2 regions of the Streptomyces sp. NEAU-sy36 genome follow, and region 2 is predicted to be linked to the other one. Evidence: riboswitches for the same ligand, from Rfam matches in the RefSeq annotation. Region 2 holds a riboswitch; the other holds the start of a gene.
The links. A riboswitch is a leader RNA that binds a small molecule or an ion and turns the genes downstream of it on or off. The one in region 2 is predicted to bind thiamine pyrophosphate.
Positions count from the first base shown of each region.

Region 1: it holds a riboswitch for thiamine pyrophosphate, as region 2 does, so the genes downstream of both, thiC (phosphomethylpyrimidine synthase ThiC) here and HZZ00_RS29080 (thiamine ABC transporter substrate binding subunit) in region 2, are expected to answer to the same signal.

Region 1 is NZ_CP058977.1:8,271,229-8,276,689, forward strand. Features, by position in the region: gene HZZ00_RS36465 (metallophosphoesterase) at 1-24, shown strand, start outside; gene HZZ00_RS36470 (hypothetical protein) at 207-968, shown strand; gene thiC (phosphomethylpyrimidine synthase ThiC) at 1,061-2,845, opposite strand; TPP riboswitch at 2,838-3,016, opposite strand; gene HZZ00_RS36480 (YibE/F family protein) at 3,088-4,512, shown strand; gene HZZ00_RS36485 (SsgA family sporulation/cell division regulator) at 4,640-5,077, opposite strand; gene HZZ00_RS36490 (IclR family transcriptional regulator) at 5,176-5,461, opposite strand, start outside.
Region 2 is NZ_CP058977.1:6,696,899-6,702,359, reverse strand. Features, by position in the region: gene HZZ00_RS29090 (MerR family transcriptional regulator) at 1-318, opposite strand, end outside; gene rlmN (23S rRNA (adenine(2503)-C(2))-methyltransferase RlmN) at 441-1,547, shown strand; TPP riboswitch at 1,573-1,680, shown strand; gene HZZ00_RS29080 (thiamine ABC transporter substrate binding subunit) at 1,750-2,820, shown strand; gene HZZ00_RS29075 (iron ABC transporter permease) at 2,868-4,469, shown strand; gene HZZ00_RS29070 (ABC transporter ATP-binding protein) at 4,469-5,461, shown strand, end outside.

The DNA of each region.
Region 1 (5,461 bases), 1.6 Mb from region 2:
CGCCAACTCCCCCTGGAGCACTGACCGTTCCTCCGGCGGGACTCGCCGCCGCGGAGTACGCGCAGGCCGGGACCCAATTTCCGGCAATCCCCTGTCATCACGCGCCGTCGCGGCTCTACCATCGGCTTATCCGTAGCAGGCTCCCCTCCGTTTCTGCCCGACGGCTCGCAGGTGTGCGGGCCCCAAGCCCTACGGAGCATCGGGGGATGCACATGAACAGCCTTCCGCAGCACCTGCGGAGCGAGGACCGACAGGAATTCGAACGGCTCCTCGACGAGGTTCTGCGCTCAGCACCACACCGAGCGGAACTGGCCGCCGCCGGACAGCGGCTCAGCCCCGCGCAACTGCGCACCATGGCCATCGCCGCCTCCGCGCTCATCACGGCGGCCGCGTCCGCCGAGTACGCGCACTACGTACGGATCCGCGACGAACTGCGCCGCCCGGAACCGCCAGCGACCCCGGACGACCCCGGCTCCAGCGGGACGGACCCGGCCGCCGGGCCCCACGGGGCGGGTGCCGTCGCGGTCGTCGCCGTCCTGGCCCCCCTCCTCTCCGCCACCGCGGCGGCGATATTCCTGCTCATCGGCTACATCCTGAGAAGCCTGGACCCCGGTCAGCCGCTGGCCGGCACCATGCTCACCGCCGGCTGGGTGTTCGGGGCCCTGACCGTGGCGGCGATACTCGTCGCCGCCGTCGGACTGCTGCTCACCGCGCTGCGCAACGGCGCCTCGCCCGAGTCCCGGGCCCGTGACGCCGCCGCCGAAGAGGTCGCCAGAGCGAGAGCGGCCTGGCAGGACGCCCTGCTGGAGCGCGGCATCCTGCCGTTCCTGCGGGAGGCCCTCGGCGAGCCCGGGCCGGCCGCGCCGCCCCGCACGGCCGCCCCGCGCGGTCGTATGCCCCGGCTGGGCTATGACCGCCCCGACTACACCAGCCCCGACTACGGCGGCCCGGAGCACCAGCCGGACTGACCCCGCCGAGCCCGCGGCGGGAGGGACGCACTCGCCGTCCACCGAGCCGGTGCCGACCGGCCCGTGCGGGCGGCGAGTCCAGCCTGTCCCGCTCAGTCAGCGATCGGGAGGTACACCCGGTTCCCCGAGGCCGCGAACTCCGCCGACTTCTGCGCCATCCCCTCCTCGATCTCGGCCCGGCTGCCGCCGTGCTCGCGGCGGATGTCCTGCGAGATCTTCATGCTGCAGAACTTCGGACCGCACATCGAGCAGAAGTGCGCCGTCTTGGCGGGCTCGGCCGGCAGGGTCTCGTCGTGGAACTCGCGGGCCGTGTCCGGGTCGAGGGCCAGGTTGAACTGGTCCTCCCACCGGAACTCGAAGCGCGCGTCCGACAGCGCGTCGTCCCACTCCTGCGCGCCCGGGTGTCCCTTGGCGAGGTCGGCCGCATGGGCGGCGATCTTGTAGGTGATGACGCCGGTCTTGACGTCGTCCCGGTTGGGCAGGCCCAGGTGCTCCTTGGGCGTGACGTAGCAGAGCATCGCCGTCCCCCACCAGGCGATCATCGCGGCGCCGATGCCGGAGGTGATGTGGTCGTACGCCGGCGCGATGTCCGTGGTCAGCGGGCCGAGCGTATAGAACGGAGCTTCATCGCAGATCTCCTGCTGAAGGTCGATGTTCTCCTTGATCTTGTGCATCGGGACGTGCCCGGGGCCCTCGATCATCGTCTGTACGTTCAAACGCCTGGCGATCCGCCCGAGTTCCCCGAGTGTGCGCAGTTCCGCGAGCTGCGCCTCGTCGTTGGCGTCGGCGATGGAGCCGGGCCGCAGACCGTCGCCCAGCGAGTACGTGACGTCGTAGGCGGCGAGGATCTCGCACAGCTCCTCGAAGTTCTCGTAGAGGAACGACTCCTTGTGGTGGGCCAGGCACCACGCGGCCATGATGGAGCCGCCGCGCGAGACGATGCCGGTCTTGCGGTTGGCGGTGAGCGGCACGAACGGCAGCCGCACGCCCGCGTGGACGGTCATGTAGTCCACGCCCTGCTCGGCCTGCTCGATGACCGTGTCCTTGTAGATCTCCCAGGTGAGTTCCTCGGCCCTGCCGTCGACCTTCTCCAGGGCCTGGTAGAGCGGCACCGTGCCGATGGGCACGGGGGAGTTGCGCAGCACCCACTCGCGGGTGGTGTGGATGTTGCGGCCGGTGGAGAGGTCCATGACCGTGTCGGCGCCCCAGCGGGTCGCCCAGGTCATCTTCTCCACCTCCTCCTCGATGGACGAGGTCACCGCGGAGTTGCCGATGTTGGCGTTCACCTTCACCAGGAACCGCTTGCCGATGATCATCGGTTCGATCTCCGGGTGGTTGACGTTGGCCGGCAGTACCGCGCGGCCCGCCGCGATCTCCTCGCGGACCACCTCGGGGGAGACGTTCTCCCGAAGGGCCACGAACTCCATCTCCGGAGTGATCTCCCCCCGACGCGCATACGCGAGCTGCGTCACCGCCTGCCCGCCATGGCCCCGCCGGGGCTGACGCGGGCGTCCCGGGAAGACCGCGTCCAGGTTGCGCAGCCCGCCGCGCGGCGAGGTGTGCTTGATCCCGTCGTCCTCCGGGCGGACGGGACGGCCCGCGTACTCCTCGGTGTCGCCGCGGGCGATGATCCAGTTGTCCCGCAGCGGCGCCAGGCCCCTGCGGACATCGGTGTCGACGTGCGGATCGGTGTACGGGCCCGATGTGTCGTACAGCGTGACCGACTGCCCGTTGGTGAGGTGCACCTGACGGACCGGCACGCGCAGATCGGGGCGCGAACCCGCGACATACGCCTTGTGCCAGCCGATGGACTTCCCGGCCTCCTCGGACATGTCGTCCTGGACGGAGGCAGGCGTGCGTGCGTCCTTGTTGGTCATGAGACCTACTCCCTACGCCGGCATTACCCGGTAACAGGTTCGGCGGTCGACGCAGCGGTATCCGTCGGTCCGACGCCTCCCGTGGAACATCGCTCGTTCCACGTGAAACATCGCCTCTACGGAGGTCAGCGCCCTCTCAGCCCGGTGCTCCGAGCTCCCGCGTGTGCAAAGGTGCCTCCACGCTAGCGCCATCGATGGCGCGATGAACAGTGGGCCTCCCCGGTTCTTGCGATGATCTGGCGATGACCAGGATGGAGCAGCACCCGCGCCGGCCGTCCGGCCCACGCCCGCCCGACGGCTCGGACCACCCGGGACCTGACCACCCGCACCGCCACGTCCACGCCGCCCCCCGCGGCCCCTCCCCCGGTCACGGCCACGGACACGGACACGGGCCCGCGGCGCCCGTGTCCCGGCATCTGCGCAAGGTGATCGCCGCGGTCCTGGTCCCGTTCGCCGCGGCGGTGGTGGTCGGTCTGGTGGTGCTCTGGCCCGGTGGCGCCCCCTCCCACAAGCACAGCGGCGTCGGTTTCGACCGGCAGACCCAACAGGCCACCGTCACCCGGGTGGTGGCGGTCGACTGTGCCTCGGTGCACGCCTCGGGCGGAGCCCCGGCCGCCGATCCCTCCGCCACCGGCGGCTCTCCGCCGGGGCGGCAGTCGGGCGGCACCTGCAAGAAGGCGACCGTCCGGGTCGACACCGGCAGGGACAAGGGCCGTACGTTCACCGAGATCGTGCAGCCCGACCAGCCCCGGCAACTGCACCAGGGCGAACAGGTGGTCGCCGCCTACGAGCCCACGGCGCCGAGGGACCTTCAGTACTCGGTGACCGATGTGAACCGCACGTTCCCGGTGGCGCTGCTGGCGGGCGTCTTCGCGCTCGCCGTCGTGGTGGTGGGCCGCATGCGCGGTGTGCTGGCCCTCGTCGCCCTCGCCGTGAGCTTCCTGGTGCTCAACCAGTTCGTCCTGCCCGCGATCCTTCAGGGCTCCAACCCGCTCCTGGTGGCGGTGGTGGGGTCGAGCGCCATCATGCTGATCGCCCTGTACATGTGCCACGGCCTCTCGGCCCGTACGTCGGTTGCGGTCCTCGGCACGCTGATCTCCCTGTCGCTGATCGGCCTGCTCGGCGCGCAGTTCATCGGGTGGGCGGCCCTCACCGGCAACACCGACGACAGCACCGGTCTGATCCACGGGCTGTACCCGAAGATCGATATGAGCGGTCTGCTGCTGGCCGGGGTCATCATCGGTTCGCTCGGGGTCCTGGACGATGTGACGGTGACCCAGACCTCGGCCGTGTGGGAGCTGCACGAGGCCAATCCGTCGATGGGTCCGCGCGGCCTGTACCGAGCGGCCATCCGCATCGGCCGCGATCACATCGCCTCCGTCGTCAACACCCTCGTGCTCGCCTACGCCGGCGCCGCGCTGCCGTTGCTGCTGCTGTTCTCCATCGCGCAGAGCGGCGTGGGAACGGTGGCCAACAGCGAGCTGGTGGCCGAGGAGATCGTGCGCACCCTGGTGGGCTCCATCGGCCTGGTGGCCTCGGTGCCGGTCACCACCGCGCTGGCCGCCCTGGTCGTGGCGTCCGACCGGCGGGGACCGGGCACGGGGGCCGCCACGGGCGCCCGGCCCGCTGCGGCGAGAGGCGGCCGGGGTCGACGCCGCAAGCGGTGAGCCGGGCTCGGCCCCCGGGCAGGCCCCTCGTGCCACCGTGAGAAGTGCGGTTCGCCGTGCCCGCAGAAGCGTTCCTGCACTGTTCCGTGCGACGCGGCGGAGCAGCGGCGCCCCGTTTCGCGGTGACTCAGCCCGCGCTCTGCTCCTCGGCCAGGATGCGGTCCAGCGCCTCGTCGAGGTGCGCGTCGAAATCGGCCAGCGCCCCCTCCTGCCCGAGCGGCACCAGTTTGTCCGTACGGTCGAGGAAGGCCACGAGCGGCGAGGCGGACGAGCGGAACAGAGCCTGGTCGCACCCGACCTGAAGCCGGATCAGGACCTCGCCGAGCACCTCGGCCTCGACGGGGGAGATGCGCACATCGCCCTCCCCGCACGGCCGCCCGACACCGTCGATCAGCAGCTCCCGCCCGAAGACCCAGGTGACCGGGGCGTCGCCGGGCAGATGGAAGGTGAGCCGCACGGCGTAGGGATCGCCGGTCTCGTAGCGCAACTCCACCGGAATACGGAAGGAGAGCTCCTCCGAGACGAGAAAGCTCATCATGACCTCTGCCTGTACGGACTCGCGCATCGCCTACCCCGTCGTATGACTTCGACTGGCCGGGTTTGATCCCTCTGACCGTGGTAAATCTTGCTGAAAGTACACAGTGGATCACAAGGAGTAAGATTTCAGATACTGATAGACAGCGTGAGAGTCCCGATGTCGCGGCCGATCTCCGTTTGCAGCCGGTGGGCCGCGGGCAGCAGCCGGTCGGCCTGATGGGCCGGGAGCGAGAAGGCCACGGTGGCCGCGGTCGTGCCGACCGTGATGGGAACCGCCGCGCAGACCGTGCCGAGCGCGTACTCCTGGCGCTCCACCACCGGCTCCATGCGCCGCACCCGGGCAAGCCGCCGCAAAAGGGCGTCGTTCTCGCGCACGGTGTACGGAGTGAGTGCCTGCACCGGGTAGCGCGCG
Region 2 (5,461 bases):
CTCGGCCTCGCGTGCCAGCCGCCGCTCCTGCTCCGCGAGCAGCTCGATCTGCTCGCCCGCGGCGGCGGGCCCGAGCTGCCCGTTCGCCACGTACTGCCGCATGTCGCTCACCGACATGCCGGTGGCGGCCAGGCAGGCGACCCACATCAGCTGGTCCAGGTCGTCCTCGTCGTAGATCCGGTGCTTGCTGCTCGCACCGCGACTGATCGGGGCGATCACCCCGATCGACTCGTAGTAGCGCAGCGTGCTGGCCGGAAGCCCGGTCAGGACGGCCACTTCCTTGATCGTGTATGTGCGCTGGGCGGTTCGTGCACTCACTTCGTCGACCGTAGGAACTTCAAGTACTCGAAGTCAAAAGGCAGGGGCGCCCGGCCCGCCGCCGGCCCCGGCGACCGCCGGGCCCCGGGCCACCTCGGTGGATCTGCGACACTGGTACCACCATGCCCAAGCCCGGAGAACTCACCTTTGTCGCGCCGCGCGGAGCCAAGAAGCCGCCGCGGCACCTTGCCGATCTCACGCCTGCCGAGCGCAAGGAAGCGGTGGCCCGGATCGGTGAGAAGCCGTTCCGTGCCAAGCAGCTGTCGCAGCACTACTTCGCGCGGTACGCGCACGACCCGGAGCAGTGGACGGACATTCCGGCCGGCTCGCGGGAGAAGCTGCGCGAGGCGCTGTTCCCGGAGCTGATGACCGTCGTCCGGCATCTGTCGACCGACGAGGGCACCACCCGCAAGACGCTGTGGAAGCTGTTCGACGGCACCCTCGTGGAGTCCGTGCTGATGCGGTACCCGGACCGGGTGACCATGTGCATCAGCTCGCAGGCGGGGTGCGGGATGAACTGTCCCTTCTGCGCGACCGGGCAGGCGGGGCTGGACCGGAACCTGTCCACCGCGGAGATCGTCCACCAGATCGTGGACGGGATGCGCGCGCTGCGCGACGGGGAGGTGCCCGGCGGGCCCGCGCGGCTGTCCAACATCGTCTTCATGGGGATGGGGGAGCCGCTCGCCAACTACAAGCGGGTCGTCGGAGCCATCCGCGCCCTCACCGATCCGGCGCCGGACGGGCTCGGGCTGTCGCAGCGCGGGATCACCGTCTCCACCGTCGGGCTGGTGCCGGCCATCCACCGGTTCGCCGACGAGGGCTTCAAGTGCCGGCTGGCCATCTCGCTGCACGCCCCGGACGACGAGCTGCGCGACACCCTGGTCCCCGTGAACACGCGGTGGAAGGTGCGCGAGGTGCTGGACGCCGGGTTCGAGTACGCCGAGAAGAGCGGGCGCCGGCTGTCGATCGAGTACGCGCTAATCCGCGACATCAACGACCAGGCCTGGCGCGGCGACCGGCTCGGCCGGCTGCTCAAGGGCCGGCCCGTGCACGTGAACCTCATTCCGCTGAACCCCACTCCGGGCTCGAAGTGGACCGCCTCCCGGCCGGAGGACGAGAAGGCCTTCGTCGAGGCGATCGCCGCGCACGGTGTGCCCGTCACCATCCGGGACACCCGTGGACAGGAGATCGACGGAGCGTGTGGCCAGCTCGCGGCCACCGAGCGGTAATCTGGGCCCGTTCCATCACATCTTCATATTCCGACAGGGGAGCGCCACAGCGCTGAGAGTGCGGCAGTCAGGCCGCAGACCCTCTGAACCTCGCCCAGGTCATTCTGGGTAGGAAGTTCGGTCACTACTCAAGCTGTTGCGCCCTGTCCGGACATTCCGGACAGGGCCGCGTTCTTCCTGGCCAACCCAGGAGGACCATCAAGTGCACAAGAAGACCTTCGTGGCCGCGGCGGTCGGGCTCGGCCTGGTCACGCTGTCCGCGTGCGGCTCGACCGGGCAGAGCGCCGCGGACTCCAAGACCGTCACGCTCGTCAGCCACGACTCGTGGGCCGTGTCCAAGAGCGTGCTCAAGGACTTCGAGAAGCGGTCCGGGTACAAGGTCCGCGTCCTCAAGGACGGCGACGCCGGACAGGCCGTCAACAAGGCCATCCTGACCAAGGACAACCCCCAGGGCGACGTCCTCTTCGGCGTCGACAACACCCTGCTGTCCCGCGCCCTCGACAACGGCCTGTTCCAGCCGTACACCGCCAAGGGCCTGGACAAGGTCGGGGCCCAGTTCCAGCTGGACCGGGCCAAGCACCGCGTCACGCCCGTCGACTACGGCGACATCTGCGTCAACTACGACAAGGCCTACTTCGACCGGCACCACCTCGCGCCTCCGCGGTCCTTCGCCGACCTGGCCGAGCCGCGGTACAAGAACCTCCTCGTCACCGAGAACGCGGCCACCTCCTCGCCCGGCCTCGGCTTCCTGCTCGGCAGCGCCGCGCAGTTCGGGGACCAGGGCTGGCCGGGCTACTGGAAGAAGCTCAAGGCCAACGGCGTGAAGGTCGTCGACGGCTGGGAGCAGGCCTACTACCAGGAGTTCTCCGGGTCCTCCGAGGGCAGGAAGGCCGGCGGCGACCGGCCGCTCGTCGTGTCGTACGCCTCCTCGCCGCCCGCCGAGGTGATCTACGCCAAGAAGCGGCCCGCCACCGCCCCGACCGGCGTGGCGAGCGGCACCTGCTTCCGGCAGGTCGAGTTCGCCGGGCTGCTCGCCAACGCCGAGAACCCCAAGGGCGCCAAGGCGTTCCTCGACTTCCTGGTCTCCAAGGAGTTCCAGGAGGACATGCCGCTGAACATGTTCGTCTACCCGGTCGTGGCCGGCGCCAAGGTGCCCGCCGACTTCACCGCGTACGGTCCGGCCGCCGAGCACCCCGAGACCATGGCGCCCGACAAGATCGCCGCCAACCGTGATCAGTGGGTCAAGGCGTGGACGTCGCTCGTACTGAAGTGACCACCCGCAGGCGGGGGTCGCGCGGGAGCGCGGCGCGGCTGGGGCTGCTGGCCCTGCCCGTCGCGTTCTTCGCCGTGTTCTTCGCCTGGCCCGTCGCCGCGATCGTGGCGCGCGGGCTGAGGGCCGACGGCGGCTGGCGGTTCGGGCGGATCGCGGACGTGGTCGCCCAGCCGGACATCCGGCACGTGCTCTGGTTCACCTGCTGGCAGGCGCTCGCCTCCACCGCGCTCACCCTGCTGCTCGCGCTGCCCGCCGCGTTCGTCTTCGCCCGCCTCGACTTCCCCGGCAAGCAGGTGCTGCGGGCCGTCGTCACCGTCCCGTTCGTGCTGCCCACCGTCGTCGCCGGCAGCGCCTTCCTGGCGCTGGTCGGCCACGGCGGGCTGCTCGACCACCTGTGGGGCGTACGACTGGACACCACGGTGTGGGCGATCCTGCTCGCGCACGTCTTCTTCAACTACGCGGTGGTCGTGCGCACCGTGGGCGGGCTCTGGGCGCAGCTCGACCCCCGGCAGGAGGAGGCCGCGCGGATGCTCGGCGCCTCACCCCTGCGGGCGTGGCGCCAGGTGACGCTGCCCGCCCTCGCGCCCGCGGTGGCCGCCGCCGCGCTGATGGTCTTCCTGTTCACCTTCACCTCCTTCGGCGTGGTCCAGATCCTCGGCGGCCCCGCCTTCTCCACCCTCGAAGTGGAGATCTACCGGCAGACCTCCGAGGTCTTCGACCTGTCCACGGCCGCCGTCCTCACCCTCGTCCAGTTCGCCGCGGTCGGCGCGATCCTCGCCGTGCACGCCTGGACGGTACGGCGCCGCGAGACCGCTCTGCGCCTGGTCGACCCCAAGGTGACCGCCCGCCGGCCGCGCGGCGCCGGACAGCGGGCGCTGCTCGCCGGCGTCCTCCTCACCATCGCGCTGCTCCTGGTGCTGCCGCTCGCCGTGCTGGTCCGGCGCTCCCTGGACGCCCCCGGCTTCGGCTACTACCGGGCGCTGACCCGCACCGACGGCGGTACGTTCCTGGTGGCGCCGGTGCACGCGGTGTGGACCTCGCTCCAGTACGCCGTCGCCGCCACCGCCATCGCCGTGGTCGTCGGCGCCCTCGCCGCCGCGGCGCTGGCCCGCCGGGACGCCGGCCGGCTGGTGCGGGGCTTCGACGCGCTGCTGATGCTGCCGCTCGGCGTCTCCGCCGTGACCGTCGGCTTCGGTTTCCTGATCGCCCTCGACAAGCCGCCGCTGGACCTGCGCCAGTCCTGGATCCTGGTGCCGCTCGCCCAGGCCCTGGTCGGCGCCCCCTTCGTCGTGCGCACCATGCTGCCGGTGCTGCGCGCGGTGGACGCCCGCCTGCGGGAGGCGGCGGCCGTGCTCGGCGCCTCGCCCTGGCAGGTGTGGCGGGAGGTCGATCTGCCGCTGGTGCGGCGGGCGTTGCTGGTCGCGGCCGGGTTCGCGTTCGCCGTCTCGCTCGGCGAGTTCGGGGCGACCGTGTTCATCGCCCGGCCCGACAACCCGACCCTGCCGGTCGCCGTGGCCCGGCTGCTCAGTCGCCCGGGTGACCTCAACTACGGCCAGGCGATGGCCCTTTCGACCATTCTGATGGTGGTGTGCGCCGCCGCCCTGCTCATCCTGGAGCGGCTGCGCACCGACCGGACGGGGGAGTTCTGATGCTGAGTCTCCAGGGTGCGACCGTGCGCTTCGGCGGTCGGGCCGTGCTGGACGCGGTGGACCTGGAGGTCGCCGAGCACGAGGTGGTGTGCGTGCTCGGACCCAGCGGCAGCGGCAAGTCCACCCTGCTGCGGGTGGTGGCGGGGTTGCAGCCCCTGGACGCCGGGCGGGTGTCGCTCGCCGGGCGCGACCAGGGCGGGGTGCCGGCGCACCGGCGGGGCGTGGGCCTGATGTTCCAGGACCACCAGCTCTTCCCGCAGCGGGACGTCGGCGCCAACGTGGCCTTCGGGTTGCGCATGCAGGGCGCGGCGAAGGGCGAACGGGACGGCCGGGTCGGGGAGTTGCTGGAACTGGTCGGGCTGCCCGGGGCGGCCCGGCGGGCGGTGGCGGGGCTGTCCGGCGGCGAACAGCAGCGCGTCGCCCTCGCCCGTGCGCTCGCCCCCCGGCCCCGGCTGCTGATGCTGGACGAGCCCCTCGGCCAGCTCGACCGCTCGCTGCGGGAACGGCTGGTCGTCGAACTGCGGGAACTCTTCGGCCGGTTGGGTACGACCGTGCTGGCCGTCACCCATGACCAGGGCGAGGCGTTCGCGCTGGCCGACCGGGTGGTGGTGATGCGTGACGGGCGCGTCGCGCAGTCCGGTACGCCCCTGGAGGTCTGGCAGCGGCCCGCCGACGCGTTCGTCGCCCGCTTCCTCGGCTTCGAGAACGTGACGGAGGCGACCGTCGCCGGGACCGTCGCCGACAGCCCCTGGGGCAAGTTGCCGGTGCCCGAGGGCGTGCCGCAGGGCAGCCGGTCGCTGCTGGTGCGGCCCGCCGGGGTACGGCTGGCCGCGGCCGACGCCGGGCTGCCCTGCACGGTGACCGCCCGCACCTTCAAGGGCACCCATGTGGCCGTGCACCTCCAGCCCGAGGGCGGCGGCCCGCGCCTGGAGGCGGCCTGCGCGCTGCGGGAGGCGCCGGCGGCCGGTGACGTGGTGGGCGCGGAGTTCGAC